4 regions of the Desulfoplanes formicivorans genome follow, and region 2 is predicted to be linked to each of the others. Evidence: predicted binding sites of a transcription regulator. Region 2 holds the regulator's gene; each other region holds the start of a gene.
What was found. Region 2 encodes sigma-54, which starts transcription at its own class of promoters, with help from an activator protein. Its sites were predicted from a motif close to CTGGCACGGNNNNTGCTT; they were not measured.
Positions count from the first base shown of each region.

Region 1: a site for sigma-54 is predicted at 1,900-1,917, ahead of flgF (flagellar basal-body rod protein FlgF). Genes of this name have one in related genera too.
Region 3: a site for sigma-54 is predicted at 3,112-3,129, ahead of hpsG ((2S)-3-sulfopropanediol dehydratase). Genes of this name have one in related genera too.
Region 4: a site for sigma-54 is predicted at 1,984-2,001, ahead of DPF_RS11855 (Spy/CpxP family protein refolding chaperone). Genes of this name have one in related genera too.

Region 1 is NZ_BDFE01000020.1:56,768-61,536, reverse strand. Features, by position in the region: gene flgA (flagellar basal body P-ring formation chaperone FlgA) at 1-190, opposite strand, end outside; gene flgG (flagellar basal-body rod protein FlgG) at 258-1,043, opposite strand; gene flgF (flagellar basal-body rod protein FlgF) at 1,143-1,871, opposite strand; tRNA gene DPF_RS11745 (tRNA-Gly) at 2,091-2,166, shown strand; gene rimP (ribosome maturation factor RimP) at 2,248-2,715, shown strand; gene nusA (transcription termination factor NusA) at 2,816-4,111, shown strand; gene DPF_RS13805 (YlxR family protein) at 4,205-4,492, shown strand; gene infB (translation initiation factor IF-2) at 4,482-4,769, shown strand, end outside.
Region 2 is NZ_BDFE01000016.1:157,136-161,904, forward strand. Features, by position in the region: gene DPF_RS08650 (PTS sugar transporter subunit IIA) at 1-190, opposite strand, end outside; gene rapZ (RNase adapter RapZ) at 208-1,089, opposite strand; gene DPF_RS08660 (PTS sugar transporter subunit IIA) at 1,093-1,542, opposite strand; gene hpf (ribosome hibernation-promoting factor, HPF/YfiA family) at 1,546-2,088, opposite strand; gene rpoN (RNA polymerase factor sigma-54) at 2,193-3,638, opposite strand; gene lptB (LPS export ABC transporter ATP-binding protein) at 3,798-4,520, opposite strand; gene DPF_RS08680 (LptA/OstA family protein) at 4,525-4,769, opposite strand, start outside.
Region 3 is NZ_BDFE01000009.1:182,724-187,492, forward strand. Features, by position in the region: gene hpsH ((2S)-3-sulfopropanediol dehydratase activating enzyme) at 1-452, opposite strand, end outside; gene hpsG ((2S)-3-sulfopropanediol dehydratase) at 536-3,007, opposite strand; gene DPF_RS04675 (sulfite exporter TauE/SafE family protein) at 3,746-4,474, shown strand; gene DPF_RS04680 (MFS transporter) at 4,614-4,769, opposite strand, start outside.
Region 4 is NZ_BDFE01000020.1:77,949-82,717, reverse strand. Features, by position in the region: gene DPF_RS11860 (ATP-binding protein) at 1-1,783, opposite strand, end outside; gene DPF_RS11855 (Spy/CpxP family protein refolding chaperone) at 2,049-2,636, shown strand; tRNA gene DPF_RS11850 (tRNA-Leu) at 2,813-2,899, opposite strand; gene DPF_RS11845 (rhomboid family intramembrane serine protease) at 3,032-3,805, opposite strand; gene mtnA (S-methyl-5-thioribose-1-phosphate isomerase) at 3,914-4,769, opposite strand, start outside.

The DNA of each region.
Region 1 (4,769 bases), on a different contig from region 2:
TCATCCGGTCCCCTTGACGGGAAGGAGCATCCGCCATCTTGAACGAGGCAAAATGCTCCAGAAAAACCGCTGATTCCGGTCCACTGGACACGGCCAGATCGCCAAGGGTTACCTGGGGCCCCTGTACGCAGACGGCATCGGCAAACACGAGGCGTTCGACGGTGGCTGCATGCCCATGTCCAACGCCCAACCACAGCATCCCAATAAAAAGCGCAAGCATGCGCGTTATGATTGCAGACAGATCCCGCATGGCAAACCTATCGCTTCATCTGGTTGGCGGTCTGAAGCATGTTATCGGCCGTGGTAATGGCCTTGGAATTGGTTTCATAGGCCCTTTGGGCGACAATCATGTTGACCATTTCCTCCACGAGATCCACATTGGAAGACTCAAGGAATCCCTGGGCCAGCGTCCCCACATTGTTCTCTCCGGGGGTTCCCTCCACAGGATCGCCGGACCCTTCAGTCTCCACATACAGGTTGCGTCCCTTGGCCTTGAGCCCGGCCGGGTTGATAAAGGTATACAAAGGGATATCCCCTTCCTGCAGGGACTCGCCGTTTTTATCCAGGGCGCTAATATGTCCGTCTTCGGTAATGACGATATTTTGTGTTTCCACGGGAACCGTAAAATTGGGCTGCAACCTGTATCCCCCCGAGGTAACCAGCTCACCGTCAACATTGAGTTTGAACGATCCTACACGGGTATAGGCATCATCGCCGTTGGCATCCTCCACCTTGAAAAACCCATCCCCCTCGATGGCCAGATCAAGCTGATTGCCGGTATTGGTCAGATCACCCTCGGTAAAAATCTTGTGCACATCCACGGCCCGCACCCCCATGCCCACCTGAATACCCGTGGGCAACCGATCGCCGGAAACATTCTGGGCACCGGATATCTTAAGGTTCTGGTACATGAGATCCTCGAATTCCGCCCGACTCTTCTTGAACCCCGTTGTGCTCACATTGGACAGATTGTTGGAAATCACGTCAATGTTGCGCTGCATGGCCACCATGCCTGAAGCTGCTGTCCACAATGATCGCATCATAACCTTGTTATCTCCTAATTTTTACATTTCATACATTAATGTCCTACCCACACACGGCCCATGTTTCGGACCATTTCGCGTCCTAACTACAGATTCCGTCTAAATCTTGCCCACGGTGTTGATTGCCTTGTCGTCCATGTCCGAAGACGTAGTCATAATTTTCTGTTCAGCACCCACATTGCGAGAGACCTCAATCATCCTGACCATTTCCTGCACAACCTCCACATTGGAATTTTCAAGAAAGCCCTGATGGACCATGGAGTCAGTGGCCGGTATTTCCTCAAAGGACTGATCATCAGGAGTCCGGAACAAATGCCGACCCACCGGTTCAAGGCGCTGGGCCTCATCAAAAGTAACCACGGCAATACGTCCCACAACAGCTCCATCAACATACAGTTCCCCGGCATCGTTGATAACAGGCTGTGAATCACGTGGTACCGTGACCGGACCGCCCTCGCCCTGCAAGATATTGCCATGAACATCCGTTATGACCCCATTGTCATCAAGCCGAAACATGCCCGCCCGGGTGTAGCGAACCCCATTGGGGGTCTCCAGCTTGAAAAAGCCCTTGCCCTCAATGGCCAGATCCAGAGGATTGCCTGTCATGGTCAAGCCGCCCTGGCTAAGATCCACGTCCACGGTATGCAACCGGGTCTGTGAGACCATGGGGTCCTTGCCAATTTCCTGATTCCTGAACGCATCGCAAAAGGACATGGCCATCCTTTTGAAGCCGGTCGTATTGACGTTCGCCAAATTATTGGCGATGTAATTAAGCCGCTTGGACTGGGTTGTACTCCCGAAAACCGCGCTGTATACTGCTGATTGCATGACTGATACCCTCCGTAATCTTCCACCAAAGCAATAATCCTGCCAGAATTCATATTGTTTTCCAAAAAACCATGTTCCTCGTCCCCGCCAAAAGCGTGGGCATTTTTTGCCTATCCGGACCATTTGTGTTAAGAATGGCGCAGGCACGCATCCGGGTCGATCTCAGGAAAAAAAAGTTGACAAACCCAGAAAATTCGACAAAAGAGAAGAGCTTTCCGGGCGGATGTAGCTCAGCTGGTAGAGTACAAGCTTCCCAAGCTTGGTGTCGCGGGTTCGAGCCCCGTCATCCGCTCCACTCCAAGATGTAATGACATAACCGAAGTGGTAGGGTTATTGAGGGGTGGACCATTTTGGTCCACTTTTTTTTTGGAAACAAATGCAAAAACACATACTTTACGACCAGCTCATTTCCATTCTGGCCCCCCTGTGCGAGGAACACAACGTCGCCATCTGGGGTATTGAATTGATTCTTGCGTCTCCCAAACACCGGATTGTGCGCATCTTCATTGACTCACCCCAAGGGGTGACCATTGACACGTGCGCGGCATTCAGCCGCCAGGCAAGCGTCCTTCTGGATGTGGAAGACATCATTGCAGGCGCGTACAATCTGGAAGTTTCCTCTCCAGGTCTTGATCGCATCTTTTTTTCGCCCGAGCAGCTCGACGGATTTCTGAACAAAACCGTCAAACTGACCCTGAACGCGCCCAGGCAGGGACGCAAGCAGTTCAGGGGCATCTTGACCTCGCGTACGGGAGACACCTTTGCCCTGCGGCTCGACGACCAAAGCGAACACGAATTTTCATGGGGCGAAACCAAAAAACTGCGACTCGTCTTCACGGGCTGATCAGAGTACACGACCGCGGCAGGCACATGGTGCACCCGCTGTCCTTTCAACCAACCGTTATCCGAATCCTTTTGATTCCAAGAAGAAGCGGAGAATCCTCATGGGCATGGAGCTAAAAAAAGCAATCGATCAGATCAGCAAAGACAAGGGCATCGACCGTGATCTTCTTGTGGACACTCTCGAAGAAGCCATCCGGGCCTCGGTGATCAAAAAATACGGCGACAATCTTGATATCGAAGTCAGCTTCAATGAAGAAATCGGCGAGATCGAGGTCTACCAGTTCAAGGTGGTGGTTGCCGAGGTGAACGACCCCTCCCGGGAAATCACCCTGGAAGATGCCAAGATCCACGATCCCAACGTCCAGCTGGACGACGAAGTGGGATTTCGCATGGAAATCGAGGACCTGGGGAGAATCGCAGCCCAATCCGCCAAACAGGTCATCATCCAGCGGATGCGTGACGCTGAGCATGAAATCATCTACGAAGAATACAAGGATCGCATCGGAGAAATCGTAGGCGGCATCATTCAACGCCGGGATCGCAACGGCTGGGTGATCAACCTCGGCAGAACCGAAGCCATCCTTCCCAAGAACGAACAGATCCCAAGGGAACGTTTCCGTCAGGGAGATCGGGTTCAGACCTATATTGTAGACGTCAAGCAGGAAGGCCGCGGTCCTCAGGTCGTTGTCTCCAGATCGCACCCCGAGTACATGAAAGCCCTGTTCAAACGCGAAGTTCCCGAGATCGACGATGGCATCGTGACCATCATGGGTGTGGCGCGTGATCCGGGCCTGCGTGCCAAGGTGGCGGTCATTTCCCACGAACCCGATGTTGATCCCGTTGGGGCCTGCGTGGGCGTCAAGGGCTCGCGCATCCAGAATATTGTCCAGGAATTCCGGGGTGAACGCATTGATATCGTGCTCTGGAATCCGGACATTACCACCTATGCGGCCAACGCACTTTCACCGGCGGTCATATCCAGAATCACCGTGGATGACGATGACAAGACCCTGGAAGTGGTTGTTCCCGACGATCAGCTCACGCCGGCCATCGGCCGCAAGGGGCAAAACGTCAAACTCGCGGCCAAACTCCTCGGGTGGCGTATCGATATCTTCACGGAAAGCCGTTACGGAGAACTGAACAAAAACCGTCGGGGTCTGGAACAGCTGGCCAGTGCTGCGGAGATCCATGTGGACAATCTCATTGAGGCCGGTTTCGAGGATGTAAACAGTGTCGTCGAGAGCACGGAAGCAGAACTGTTGGATATTGAGGGTATCGGGGAAGAAAATGTCGCCGATCTCAAGGCTGCTGCCAACCTGCTTGCGGAAAAGGCTCCTGAAAGCGATGAGCACGAGGATGCCGAAACAGCTGAATCCGACAACGACCAACAGAGCTGAAATCCGTGCATCGTTCAGGAGACGTCACACGTTTTTTGAAGCTGCATCTTACCAACCATCAATTTTCCAAAAAACATTATTTTTCGACCTGCTATGCATCCACCAAACCGATCTTGCAAGATCGAGCCGAACAACCATACCCCGCATCGGTGCAATCATGTTCCAATGCGCATGTGCGTAATTTGCCGGCAGCGATTTCCCAAATCGGAAATCATACGATACACATGTCCCCAAAACGACAAACAGGAATTATGTCCTGATCCTACAGGAAAACGGTCCGGACGGGGTTTCTACGTGTGCACAAGCAGTGAATGCATGAAAAAGTTCAAGAAGTTCAGGGGCTGGCAGAAGAAATGTAGGGGGGAACATTATGACAACTAAAATGCGGGTAAGAGAATTATCAGGCGAACTCGGCATTTCAAACAAGGAGTTGATCCATCTGCTCCGCAAGCTCAATATCAACGTCAAGAGTCACATGAGCGGTCTGACGGACGAAGAAACCGAAATGGCACGCAAGGAGTTCAACAAGGCATCCCACGAACCGTCCATTGAGGACAAGCGTGTCCGCTCCGGTGTCATTGTCCGGAGGAAAAAGAAACCGGTACGACAACCCAAGGCCGAGCCAGCAGACACCGCCGTTCAGGAAGAACCCCCTGTG
Region 2 (4,769 bases):
GAACCAAAACACCGCGGCCCTGGTCACAGGCCTTGGCCGCATCCTTAACTTCGGCGAGAATGGCGTCCATGCCTTTTGAAATATCAATGCCCACACACTGACAATACGGCGTTTCTCCCACAATGGTCCTTGCCGTTTCAAGGAGAACATCGCCCAGTACACCATGGGTTACCAATACGATACCAATCATTCAAGCATACTCCCCGACTAGCCTAATTCAAGATGACGGTGTTCCAGGGAAACGACAAACCCTTTTTGACGAAGAATGGTGAACATTTTCTCTGTCACAGCCACGGATCGATGACGCCCGCCCGTACAGCCAAAACCAATGGTCAAACGGTAGCGCCCTTCCTTGGCATATAAGGGCAACAGGAAAAGGAGAAACCCCTGGAGTTTTTCAAAGAACTCCCGGGCAACGTCCTGGGCAAAAACATACTTGGCCACGGCCTCATCCTTGCCGGAAAAGGGCCGTAATTTTTCATCAAAATACGGATTGGGCAAAAACCTCAAATCCAGCACGATATCTGCTTCCGCCGGCACACCGTATTTGAATCCAAAGGAAATGAGATGAACCCGTAAACCCGAGGCGCTCTCCCTGGAAACGGTCCAATGTTCCTGGATGATTCGGCGCAGATCATGGACCGAATACGCAGATGTGTCCACTACAAGATCGGCCTGTTCCCGAATGGGAGCCAGGATTTCCCGTTCCATGGCCACGGCCTGCTCCAGGCCGGCCACGCGGTTTTCAAGGGGATGGGGACGTCGGGTTGTGGCGTAACGACGCAGCAGAACATTGGTTGCGGCTTCAATAAAAAGAATCCTGGGAACGACCCCCAGCTTGTCCAGTTCTTCCCGGGCAAGAAGCCACTGGTCCATGAAATCCAGTTGCCGCAGGTCCATACCCAAGGCAATCCCCCTGTATTTGCTGTTTTTTTCTTGAGCAAACAGAGTGACCAGGGCGGTAAGGATGCTTGCCGGAAGACCATCGACACAAAAAAAACCGAGATCTTCAAACACGTTGAGAGCGGTACTTTTGCCTGCCCCGGACAAACCGGTCAAAATGACAACAGGGGGTGTGATCGAACTCACAGGCTACGCCTCCTTGAGGAGGTTGCACAAGGCCATCTTGTCAGACGCATTGAGAAATGCCTGCCGAAAGGAAACATCTTGAAGGAGTCGGGAAATATGGGCCAAGATCCGCAAATGCATTCCTGCCACATGTTCCGGTGCCAGCACCAGAAAAAAGATACGGCAGGGCTTGTGGTCCAGCGCGTTGAAATCCAGTCCTTCGAGGCTGCGACCAACAACAAGCCCGACCTCCTGGATCCCCTCCATCTTGCCATGAGGGATGGCAATGCCGTCACCTATCCCCGTTGTCCCGAGCTTTTCCCTGTCCAGAAGAACCGAAAGTATCTTTTCCTGATCAAGTTCGGGCCACCTTGCCTTGAGGGGTTCAATAAGTTCGGCCAGGACCTCCTCCTTGGTCCTGGCCTGCAAGTCAGCGATTACACATGCATCATCGAGAAAATCAGCAAGTTTCATGTATCAAATCCCAGGATCAATAAGACCGAAATCTCCGTTTTTGCGGTGATAGATCACATTGACCCGTTCTGTTTCAGCATTGAGAAAAACCAAAAAATCATCTTCGAGGCTGTCCAGCTGCATGGCCGCTTCATCCACGCCCATGGGCTTGGGAGAAAAACGGTCCGAGCGGACAATAGTCGGGGTTTGCCCCTTGAGTTCCGTTTCATCGGAAAAACTGATGACATCAAATCTGCCGGTTGCCCCCTTTTTCCTGACCTTCTTGCCCTTGTCGCGTACACGGCGCACCTGGGCCTCGAGCTTGTCAAGGAGCAGGTCCACCGTGGAGTACATGTCTTCGCTCTGCTCGTTGGCCGACAATCGGAGGTTGTCACCGGTGAGGACCACATCTGCCCGATGACGAAACTTTTCCACTTCAAGATTGACCTGGAGATCAGCGTTATCCGGATTGGGGACATACTTGGCAATCTTGCCAAAACGACCCTTGGCATACTCGCGCAGATGATCTGAAGGCTCGAAGTTCTTGAAGTTGAAGTTCATATTCATAGAATACCTCCTGGATAAAGGTGGGTACACGACAACACATGTATGCCGTCCCAAACACGGCTCCAAGAAAGTTTCCTTGTACTCCGGAAAAAGCCCTGGGAGAATCAGAAAAATTTTTTGCGCCTGGAAGACGATTCAATATTCAGGGCCGAACGGTACTTGGCCACGGTCCTGCGCGCAATATTCACCTCAAGAATGTCCTTGAGCATTTTGGAAATTTTTTCGTCGCTGTACGGCTTTTTGGGATCTTCTCCTTCAATGATCTTCTTGATGGCCACCTTGACACTTTCCGAACCCACCTGGGTCCCGTCGTCCAGATCCAATGCGCTGTTGAAAAAATATTTGAGTTCAAAAATACCGTGAGGTGTTGCCAGGTACTTGTTGGTGGTGATCCGGCTGACCGTTGACTCGTGCATGTCAATATCAGCAGCCACATCCTTGAGGATAAGGGGTTTGAGGCGTGTGGGTCCGTAATCGAAAAAATCATGCTGAAACTTGACGATACTTTCCACCACCTTGAACAGGGTCCGCTGACGCTGCTGCAGACTCTTCATCAACCACTGGGCAGCACGCATTTTTTCATGAAGATAGGATGAGTCTTCCTTGCTTGTCCGCCCCTGCATGGTCTCCATGTAAAAGGGGTTGAGCTGCAATTTGGGCAAACCATCGTCATTGAGGACAATGATATAATCATCGTCATACTTGTACACGTAGGCATCAGGGCTGACATAAACCGAGGTGGAAGATCCGTAACTGGCACCGGGCAGGGGATCCAGGGCGGTAATGACGTCAAGATATTCCTTGAGATCGTCCTTGGCGAGCTTGAACTTGCGCAAAAGGGGCTTGTACCGGCGTTGCTCAATGTCTTCCAGATGATCCTCGATAAGGGACCTGAGGATGGGATCATGGTCGTCAACAGCATCAAGCTGGATGAGCAAACACTCCTTGGCCGTGCGGGCAGCAATGCCAACGGGGTCAAAATGCTGGACAACCCCAAGCACCCGCTCCACGGTTTCTTCCGATACCCCAAGCTGTTGGGCAAGGTCTTCCACACTGGCGGCCAGATATCCGGAAGAGGTGAGGCTGCCAATGATCATCTCACCAATGCGACAATCTTCTTCGTCTATATCGGAAAGATGGAGCTGCCAGAGCAGATGACCCTCAAGGGAGGGCTTGGCCGAAACGCGGCCTTCATAGGAACTGATCTCTTCCAGGGACTCACTTTCATACCCCTGAACCTGTCGGGTGGTACTGGAAAAATCTCCCAGATAATCTTCCCATTCGGCATTCTTGAGGAAATCTTTTTCCTCAGTTGCCAATTCCTTCTTGTCATCCTGTCCTTTGGTCTCGGCCTCCTGATTGCTCTCCTGCTCGGACTTGTTTTCGCCCTGACCTTGTTCGTCGAGCATGGGATTTTCCAGCAGTTCTTCCTGAATCACGTCCAGCAGCTCTACCCGCGATAGCTGTAAAAGCTTGATCGCCTGCTGCAATTGAGGGGTCATGACCAGCTGCTGAGTGAGCTTGAGATTTTGTCGTAATTCCAGAGCCATAAGTATTCTCGTCGAGGCAGGACTACCCGGGCGTCAAAGAGTGCCCGGCTAAAGAAAGGTTGCAAAAATGTTATGAATTATTTCAATAAAGTGAAAAAAGGATCATTCAAGTTTGCCTGCACTTTCCTTGTGCCACAGAAGCAAACCCCTTGCAATCATCTAAAGGGTGAAATCTTCTCCAAGATAAATCTGCCGCGCCTTGGGATTATTGACGATCTCGTCAGGGGTTCCTTCAAGGATGATCTGCCCATCATACACAATGGAGGCACGATCGCAGATATTGAGGGTCTCCCGGACATTGTGATCCGAAATGAGCACTCCAATACCCAACTCCCGCAGGGAACGGATAATCTGCTGGATATCCTCCACAGCCAAGGGATCAATACCGGCAAAGGGTTCGTCAAGAAGGATGAAGGTGGGGTCCTGAATCAGGGCGCGAGCAATCTCCAGGCGTCGGCGTTCTCCTCCGGACAAGAAGGCTGCCTTTTGATGGGCAAGGCGGGTAATACCCAATTGCTCAAGGAGATGATCGGCTTTTTCGTTGCGCTTTTTCCTGGACAGGCCCGTGTATTCCAGAATGATCATCAGATTCTGGCGAACAGTCAGCTTCTTGAAGATGGAACTTTCCTGGGGCAGATAACTGACGCCGCTTTTGGCCCTCTGATGCAAGGGCCACCGGGTGATTTCCTGGTCCCCCAGAAACACCGAGCCCCCATTGGGCCGAATGATTCCAACAAGCATGTAAAAGGTGGTGGTTTTCCCGGCACCATTGGGACCAAGCAGACCGACAACCTCACCATCCTCAACCTGGATGGTGATGCCTTTGACAACCCGTTTCTTGCCGAAAATTTTTACGAGATCATGAGCCCTGAGAATCGCCATGGTATCACTTCGTCTGTTGGGGGCGGGAAAAGAAAATGGCCTCGACCCGTTTTTTGCCACCAATGATCTCGCTGCGATTATCCCGCGTATACAGCTTGATGATTTCCCCGCTGATGGTGTTCTTGCCGTCTTCAAGGCGGGGACTTTCTTCCATCTGCAACATCTCCTGCTGCTGAAAATAGATGGCCTTGCCGCAGAACCCTTTTTTGCCCTGACTTTCCAACCGGACATTGTTCAGGGCCACAATCT
Region 3 (4,769 bases), on a different contig from region 2:
GCGGGCTGAGCCATGGCCTCTCCACCACTCAGGGTCATCCCTCCACCGGAACGGGCGTAAAAGGCGTCGTCCTTTTCCACCCTGGTGATGACCTCTTCCACGGTCATGGTTTCACCATACACATTCAATGCGTTGGACGGACATGCCTCGGCACAGGTATGGCACCGCACGCATTTTTCCGGATCGAACACGGGCATGTGATGTTCAGAAGGACTGAGTGCCCCATTGGGGCAGGCTTTGATGCAGCGCGTGCATTTTTCCGTAGTCAGGCATTTTCTGGGATTGAAGGCCAGCTCGGGCTGTTTTTTGTGCGACTCGGGGTTGCTGCACCATTTGCAGCGCAGGGGACAGCCCTTGAGGAAGACCAGGGTTCTTATGCCGTCACCGTCATGAACGGAATAGTTCTGGATGTTGAAGACTATGCCTGTGGTTTTGGCGTCTGAAAGGGTCATGGCGATTTCCTTGTACCATGTGGAGGTGTGAAAAGCGGGAGAACGGGTCACTTCCGTCCTCCCGCTGGTGTGTTCAGGACACGCTAGATAGCGGCGTGCTCGGTACGGTTGATGACATCGTTCTGCAGGTCCTCGGACAGGTCGCAGAAGTAGGCGCTGTAGCCAGCGATGCGGACCAGGAGGTCACGGTAGTTGTCGGGGTCCTTCTGGGCAGCCAGGAGGGTTTCCTTGTTGATGATGTTGAACTGCAGATGCCAGAGGCGCAGGTCACACCATGTCCGGATCATGTCCATGATTTTGCGCGTACCCTCTTCACCCTCAACAGCCTTGGGGGAGAGCTTGAGGTTCAGCAGACGGGATGCACGATTCTTCATGCCGGTGTTTTTGGTGTGGTAGTTGGACATGAGAACGGCGGTGGGGCCGTTGTGGTCCGCGCCATGGGATGCGGAGGTACCGTCGGAAAGAGCGGTCCATGCATGACGTCCGTTGGGGGTTGCGGAAACGATCTTGCCGAAGGGGACGTGGGAGGTGATGGGCACGTAGCGCACGTCGCAATTGATGCCGCGTTCCTCGGAGTACTTTTCCGCGTACACCTGGGTGATGCGGTCCAGTTCCTTGGCAATGGAATCAGCGTAGGGATCGTTGTTGCCGTAGGCCGGAGCGTTGCGCAGCATCTCGCGAACATCTTCATGGCCTTCGAAATCGGTCGCCAGGGCTTCCATGACTTCTTCCATGGTCAATTTCTTGTCCTCGAAGACCAGCTTCTTGATGGCGGACAAGCTGTCGGTCACGGTGCCGTAACCCAGAATCTCGAAGTAGGAGAAGTCCACGCCACCTTCGATCTTCTCATTCTGCAGGTCCTTGCCTTCCTTCATGCACAGGTCGTGGAGCACGGAGGCCATGGGGGAGGCAAAGTGCTGGGGACGCAGCTTGTCCACCAGGGCCTGCTGGTAGAAGGCCTTGGAAATGAGGTTCATGTACTGGTCCACAAATGCCTTGTAGAATTCGTCCCAGGATTTGTAATCCGTTGCATTGCCGGTTTCCAGGCCGATGAGCTCATCGCCGTAGTGCTTCAAGCGACCATTGTTCAGGGTCATCTCGATGGCTGTGGCAGCGTTGATGTACACGCAACCCGAGGTGTAGGTGTCCCGGTTGGGCATGCGTGCTTCGGTGCAGCCGGAAACAGCGTAGTCCAGGGCTTCGTTGAAAGGAGCTCCCTTGGCCGTGTACAGGGGGATAATTTCCTCGTCATTGATCAGCTTGGGATACCCGGAACCATCCTTGATGGTCAGGGCAACCTCGTGCAGGAACCGCTCGGGAGTGCGGGAGTGAATACGCGTGGCCAGATCGGGATAGTTGAAAGGGAACTCTCTCTTGGAACGCAGGAAGAGATAGGAGAGATCGTTGGTGGCATCCTCACCTTCGGGAGTCTGGCCGCCGATGGTTACGGCTTCCCAGTGGGCATACCCTTCCTGGAACTCGTTCCCGGTGGGATTGATGTACAGATCCAGGAATTGAGCCATTTCAACCCACATGTTTTCCAGCAGTTCAGTGGCCTTGTCTTCGTCAATGATACCTGCTTCAAGATCCTTCTTGTAGAAGGGGTACAGATACTGGTCCATGCGCCCGTTGGAGATGATGGCAGAGGATTTCTGCTCGATACGGGAGAACATCTGCACGAACCACTGGCACTGCAAGGCTTCACGGAAATTGCGAGCGGGCTTGGCAGGCACCTGTTCGCAGATCTCGGCGATTTCCAGAAGTTCGGCCTTGCGTTTTTCATCGGTCTCGGCAGCAGCCAGCTCGCGTGCCAGAACAGCGTGACGCCTGGCCCAGATCATAACGGCATCACAAACGATGATCATGGCCTGGTAGAAGGGACGTTTTTCCACGTTCTGCACGGGGCTCAAGGGATCAAGGGCGTCCAGTCTGGCCTGGGCTTCGGCCTTGATGTCCTCGAAACCGCGCTTGATGACTTTTTCGAAGTCATGGACCCACTGCAGGGCGGAGCGGTAGGAAGACGTCTCGCTGACAACGAACTTGGACTTCAGACCTTCGTCGTCATCGTAGGTGACGGTGCGCAGTTCCTCGGGCATGGCGTGATTCAGATGCTCGTGGTAGGTCTTGCCTTCCCAGTAGGGAGCGATTTCGTTCAAAAGAAGATCCGTGTCTTCCTTAGAAAGGAGAAAGGGGCTCTTGGCCCGCTTGTGCAGATCCTTCATGACCACCTTGTAGAAATCGCCGTCGATTTCAGGGTACAGGATCCCGTAACGACCCATCTTGCCAGCACGGCCAGCCAGAAGAGAATTGGGAGTGATGTAGACGGTGATGTTCTCGGCAACGTTTTTGAGTGCCTTGGCCCATCGGAGAACAAGAACCTGCCCTTCGGTGGTCTTCATGGATTCGGTAAAATACCGGGCACGTTCGATGTCGATGGAGGGTACAGTCATGTGAAACGTGTCAAGAATGCCGTAGACGCGTTCACGGCCCTTACGAGTATCGATCTTGTTGATGAGACGATCTTCCTGGGGAGAGAGGGTGCAGCAACCTGTCATGGTAGTTCTCCTGATTATGTTGTGAGAGGCGTCTTTGAAAAAAGAGACGCAACCCGTTGAATTTTCTGTGCACGATGTTTTTTACGTGCAGGATGTTTCGCTAGCAGCAATACCAGTGCCAAACTATTAATTGCTTGATATGTATGATTAAATATTGTTTTTTTGTTTTTTGAATAGTGGGCATGCGTTTGTATGTGCTTGTAGCATCAATGCAACACCATGTGGCCTCAAGTCAGTAATTTCGGGGATTTGAAATGTATATTGCAGTGGCGCAACATTGTGGGCGGATGCATGGCATGTGAGAAAACAGACAAGAGTTCAATCCTCTCTGCTCCCTGCTTTGGTCATCCGGACAAAGATCAGCAGCAGAAGTTTGATCGAAACGGCACAAGGCGTTTCTTGGTGGTTGCGGGACAGGGCCAGGAAGGCCGGCAGTACTGATCTGAAGTGCCCAGATACAAGAGAACATGTCTGGAGACAGGATCACCCGCGGGTGTCGTGACCGGCAGGTGATTCTGTACTGGGGTGAAGGATGTGGCGGGGGAGATGTCATCGTGTACCGCGGCGTATTGCCGTGATGACGCGGGGAATTGTAAGCTTTGATGCAGCCAGATTGTACAGTGATCTCTGTTGAAATGGCCTGAATATTGCTTTAATTGCCCGTTATTTGAACCGGTTAAATGATTTTCTGCCATGATTCAGGCTGGTTTTCAGCATTTCAACCCCAGGAGTAATTTTGTGTACGGATTTGGAATCACAACCCATCAATTCATACTGGCCTTTTGCATCGCGGTGTTCGGAGCCTTTGGCAACGGTCTGGCCGGATTCGGGCTTGCTTTGCTCATCGGGCCTTTTTTGCTCATGATCAATCCCGCCTTTTTTCCAGGGCCCATCATTCTTTTGGTCGGGTTGATCACCACCATGGTCATGATCAGGGAACGCAAAGCCGTCAGCTGCTCCTGCGTCAAGCAGGCCCTGGGCGGGTTCATTCCGGGTACAGCCCTTGCGGCCCTGATTGCGGCCCGGCTTCCGGAGCGCGAGATCGCCCTGCTTTTCGGGGGGCTCATCTTTGTGGCCGTGGGCATGAGTCTTGTGGGGCCCGCCATACGGCCTGGCAAAAAGATACTTTTTTCTGCCGGGGTTCTGGGTGGTTTCATGGGAACCCTCAGCGGGGTGAGCATGCCTCCCCTGGCTTTGGCCCTGCAGAACCGCCCCGGTCCGGAGCTGCGCGGGACCATTGCCTGCGTGGGGTTTCTTTCCGTTATCCTGTCAACCATTGCCCTGGCCCTGGTCGGGCGTCTCGGGATAAAGGAACTGCAGCTGGCCCTTTGTCTGGCCCCAGGAGTTGTCCTTGGCTATGTGTTTTCGTTTCCTGTGGCCGAGTATTTTGACAAACGGTGCACCCGGCCGGCCGTGTTTCTGCTCTCCTCCATCAGCGCCGTGGCCATGATTGTCAGATATGTTTGAATAATGGGGAGGCGAGGAAGGGGGCTTTGCAAAGGCCGATACAGGTGATGTCACCTGTATCGGCCTTTTATGTTGTGCACGCAGGCAACAGCAAAGGGTATTTGGGTGAAAGAGGGAAGAACGCGTCGGGCAGATGGGGTTAGTGCAGCCGTGTTGAGGTTCGAAACGGCTTGAGCATGAAGCACCCGGCAAGCAGGCAGACCATGGCCCCGTCCACGGCCAGGACAAGGCGTACGGAATAATATTGCGATATCAGTCCGTTCAGGGCCAAAGCCAGAGGCATGACCGAATAGGC
Region 4 (4,769 bases), on a different contig from region 2:
CGCTGCCCCCTTTTTGAGGCAGTATAATCGTAATCACCGTCCCCTCCCCTTCTTTTGAAACAACCTTTATCTCGCCGTCATGGGCTTCAACGATCTTGAGCACCATGGCCAGACCCAACCCGGTTCCCCGATTTTTGGTCGTATAATAGGGATCAAAAATCTTGGGCAGATCCTGGGCAGGAATACCCTTGCCCGTGTCGCTGATGCGCATGCCGAATCGACCATCCGGAGCACGAAATCCCTCCACGCGCAGGATACCCCCTTGGGGCATGGCCTGAACGGCATTCAGATAAACATTCAAAAGACACTGCTGCATCCTGTCCGGATCGAGGAACACCGGGGAAATATCCTCGGGGATATCCGTTTCCACACGCACGCCTGCGCGTTGCACATCCTGCTGGATAAGAGAAAGGGAATGGTTGATCATGGTACCCAGATCCGTGTCCCTGGCAGCAATACGAGAAGGTCGAGCGTATTCGATGAGCTCGGTAACCACCCGGTTCAGCCGGTCCACCTCGTGGATCATGATTTCCGCGGCACCGTGTTCCGTGCTTTCCGGTTCGAACCGGGCCCGAAACAAGGTGGCAAACCCCTTGATGGAACTCAGGGGATTGCGGATCTCGTGGGCCACCCCGGCAGCAAGGCTGCCTATGGCGGCCAGCTTTTCCTTGCGCTTGACCTCTTGCTGCAACCGCCGAACCTCTCGCAGATCACGCAAAATGATGATCTTGCCAAGGAACCTGCCGTCCTCGGTAATGATCCTGGCACCGCTGACCCCAAGGGGGATCTCCCGATCGTGTTCAAACGTACACACAATCTCCTGTTCCGTGACCACCCGTTCCGTTTCCAGGCGATCAATGACCGGACGGATCTCCTCGGGAATCATCAAGGTATCGGTCTGGGCCGCGTTGCCACTTGTGGTCGTTTCAGGAGCACACAAGGCAACGGCTGATTCATTCCCAAAGGAAACTTCCCCATCCGGCCCCATAACCACAAGTCCTTCGGGAAGATTAGCAACCACTTCGGAAGCAAAGGCCCTGGAATCGCTCAACAGCCTTTGGGAAACGCGCAGGTTCTGGGCCCAGAACAGGGAAATGAATCCAGCCAGACCGACAAACAGGACGATGCAGGACATGACTACAGAATGCATGAGATCGCTTTTCTGGGCGTCCTCCATGGAAGTGGCCTTGAGCCCCAGGTAGATGAACATCTTTTCCGGGTGAACAACGCCGCCATGCATGGGGGGCGGGGAAGGCCGCGCCGGACAAAAGGCCAAAAAGCGCTCCCGCATGGTCTGGGCATGTTCCCGAAATCCGGCCTTCATGATGGGTCGGAATTCACTGTATACCACAAACAGGGAGGCTCCATCCGCCCCCTTGTCCATGAACCATTGGGGATGCTCGGACGGCACAACCCTGTCCCCGTGACCGGGGAGGAAGGTTGCTCCTATCCTGTCGAAATCATTGCTCGCAATGATCCCGCCTTCGGGATTGGTGACCACAATGAAATCCACTCCCGGCAGCTTGGCTGTCTCTTCCAGAAGATGACTCAGCCGGATACCCTGGGCAAACCGGCCGCGCATCCCTATGCGCGAGCCCGCCTCCAGGGCCTTGATGAGTGCCTGGCCTTTTTCCAGAAGCACCGTGGAGGTAGCGGCTCGCTGTCGGTTGATATTCATGACCGTGAGTACGGTGACAATGACAAACAGGATCAGCGACGATCCGATGACCACCCAGGGAGAAAAAATCCTTGGTAGATCACTGTGTTTTTTTCTGACAAACATGCTCTATGGTCCTCACTCGTGCACGAGCATCCCGGGTGGATAGAATACAACCAGGTGTTCATATTTTATACACCTGATGGGTGTAAACATGCTCATTTTTTATACACCAGAATCCAGCTTTGGCCAACGCTGGAAACGGCCGCACACTCTTGAATAATTTATACGTGGTATATCAGCATATTGAAAAAAATTTTTTCAACTTGGCATCGCCATTGCTTTATGGGGAATACATCTAGCAAATTTCAATCCGCAAAGGAGGACTGTTATGGAACGCAACAAAACTCTCATCATTACCCTGGCCTTGGTGGCCATGGTCGGCCTGGCATCTTTTGCCATTGCCGGACCCGGCAGGCAGGCAGGATTTGGCAACGGCGGCCATGGCAGCATGGGTCCTGGCAACTGTGGACCAAGAATGGGGTACAACCCCGCCCAGATCGCCCAATTGACTCCGGAAAAACAGGAAGCCTACCGCAAGATCATGGATGCATTCCACACCAAGATGACCCCGCTGCGCGAATCCATGTGGCAAAAACGTCTTGAACTCAAGGCCCTTTCCCCCAATCCCAACACCAAGCCTGAAGAAATCAAGGCCCTTGTCAAGGAAATCGGTGCATTGCACACGCAGATGCGTACCGAGCATGAGGCCCTCAAAAATCGTCTTGAAAAGGAAATCGGCCTCAAGGTCGGCTGGGGCGGCTTTCACCACCCCAGGCGCGGCAACGGTATGGGCGGTTGCGGCATGATGAGCGGATCTGGCCACGGCATGATGAACGGATCTGGTTCCGGCATGATGCATGGATCTGGCCGCGGTATGATGGACGGATCCGGCTACGAACCAACCAACGTAGAGTAACAAGAGCATCATCAGCTTCATCTTCTCCTGAGCAAACGGCCCGGAAGATTCTGTCTTCCGGGCCGTTTGTCGTTGCCTGCAACGAGTTGCCCTGACCACTGCGTATCGCAACCTTCATCCAGGTCCACCCGATAAAAAAAGGGCTTATGGAAAATCCATAAGCCCTTTTCACTGTCTGGTGCCGGGGGCGAGAATCGAACTCGCATGGTATTGCTACCGCTGGATTTTGAGTCCAGTGCGTCTACCAGTTTCACCACCCCGGCATGTGTGGAATGGAGGGTTTCTATGTAAGAGAGGCCCTGGTGTCAAGCAAAAAGGAATGATCCCGGGCCAACCCTGCTCAATTGGCACCAAGGCGATCAGCAAGGCTCACCAGAGCCCTTGCCCTGCCCTTTTCACGACCGCAAATGTTTCCAGGGATCGTCATCGGGTCGTGGCCCCTTGGGCACAGCATTCCAGAAGGGCGTCACGTTCTTGCCGGAAAGATAGCATTTCTGACAGCGCTTTTTGTCTTCAAACAACCGAAGCAAGACAATGCCCGCCACAAAACCGCCCACATGGGCCCACCATGCAACCCCTCCGGTTCCGGCTGCTGAAGCAGCTCCATTGAAAAACTGCAAGAGAAACCAGATGCCCAAAAAGAGAACAGCCGGCAGATCCACAAACCAGGGGAAAATGAAGATGGGGATCAGGGTGACCACCTTGGCATGGGGATAAAGCACAAGATAGGCGCCCATAACCCCGGCAATGGCTCCTGAAGCGCCAACAACCGGGATGGGTGAGGAAAAATTGAAAACAAGATGGGTCAGCAGAGCGGCAAACCCGCAACACAGGTAAAAAAGCAGAAACCTGAAGGGTCCCATGACATCTTCGATGTTGTCCCCGAAGATCCAAAGGGTCCACATGTTCCCGATGATGTGCATCCACGAGCTGTGCAAAAACATGTGCGAGACCAGGGAAACCAGAACTCCGCCCGGATACCCGTGGGCCGTTGCCCACATGGGATCGGTCAGTCGAAGGGGTACCACCCCGAAGACGTGAAAGACGTACGCCTGACCCCGGGGGGAAAGGAGCAGCCCACCAAGAAACAACACCGCATTGACGACCACGATGGTGGTCACCATGACCGGTTTGTGCACATTGGGGGTGTCATCGCGAAGTGGAAACATGCCTGCCCGCGGGTTGGAAGATTAAAGCCACATCAGGCACGGGATCCGGGCATGCCCATGCCCACCCAATCCCGTGCGATTAAACCGGAGCCATGAGAACCAAAGCCGTTATCTGTTGTGAAATATCATGGACGCAATGGTTTCCCCATATGGCGGATACACCACCCCCTGTTCCGTGACGATCCCCGTAATAAGCTCGTTGGGGGTGATATCAAAGGCCACATTGAACACCTCCACCCCGGACGGCGTGATCTGGACATCGCCCACATGGGTGACCTCGCGGGGCGGCCGGTCTTCAATGGGAATCCTGTTGCCGTCAGGGGTGTCCGGATCAAAGGTGGAGGATGGCGCAGCCACGTAAAAGGGAATCCCGTAATGCCGGGCCAGGATGGCAACACCCGAAGTGCCGATCTTGTTGGCCACGTCCCCGTTGGCTGCAATGCGGTCCGCACCCACCACCACCTTGTGCACGAGCTTTCTGGCCATGAGCAGGGAACAGGCATTGTCGCAGGCCACTTTCACGGGAATATTGTCCTTGTGAAGCTCGTAGGCTGTCAGCCGCGCTCCCTGGAGAAAGGGACGAGTCTCGTTGGCAATGACCTGGATGCGTTTGCCCATATCCACCCCGCCCCGGATGACCCCCAGGGCGGTCCCGTACCCGGCTGTTGCCAGGGCTCCGGCATTGCAATGGGTCATGACCGTGTCTCCATCTTCGAGGAGTTCTCCGCCAAACCGGCCTATGGCCTTGCACATGGCAATGTCTTCGGCCTGGATCTGTCGGGCAAGGGAGAGCCAGAAATCGGCAAGCTCCCCCAGGTTGGTGATGGCCTCATTATCCTGCCAGGCCGCACGCATGCGGTTCACCGCCCACTTGAGATTGACTGCTGTGGGCCGGGCCTGGGCCAGCTTGTCCAGCCGGGACATGACCCCTTCGGACCAATGGGGATCAGCCGGGTCCACTTCA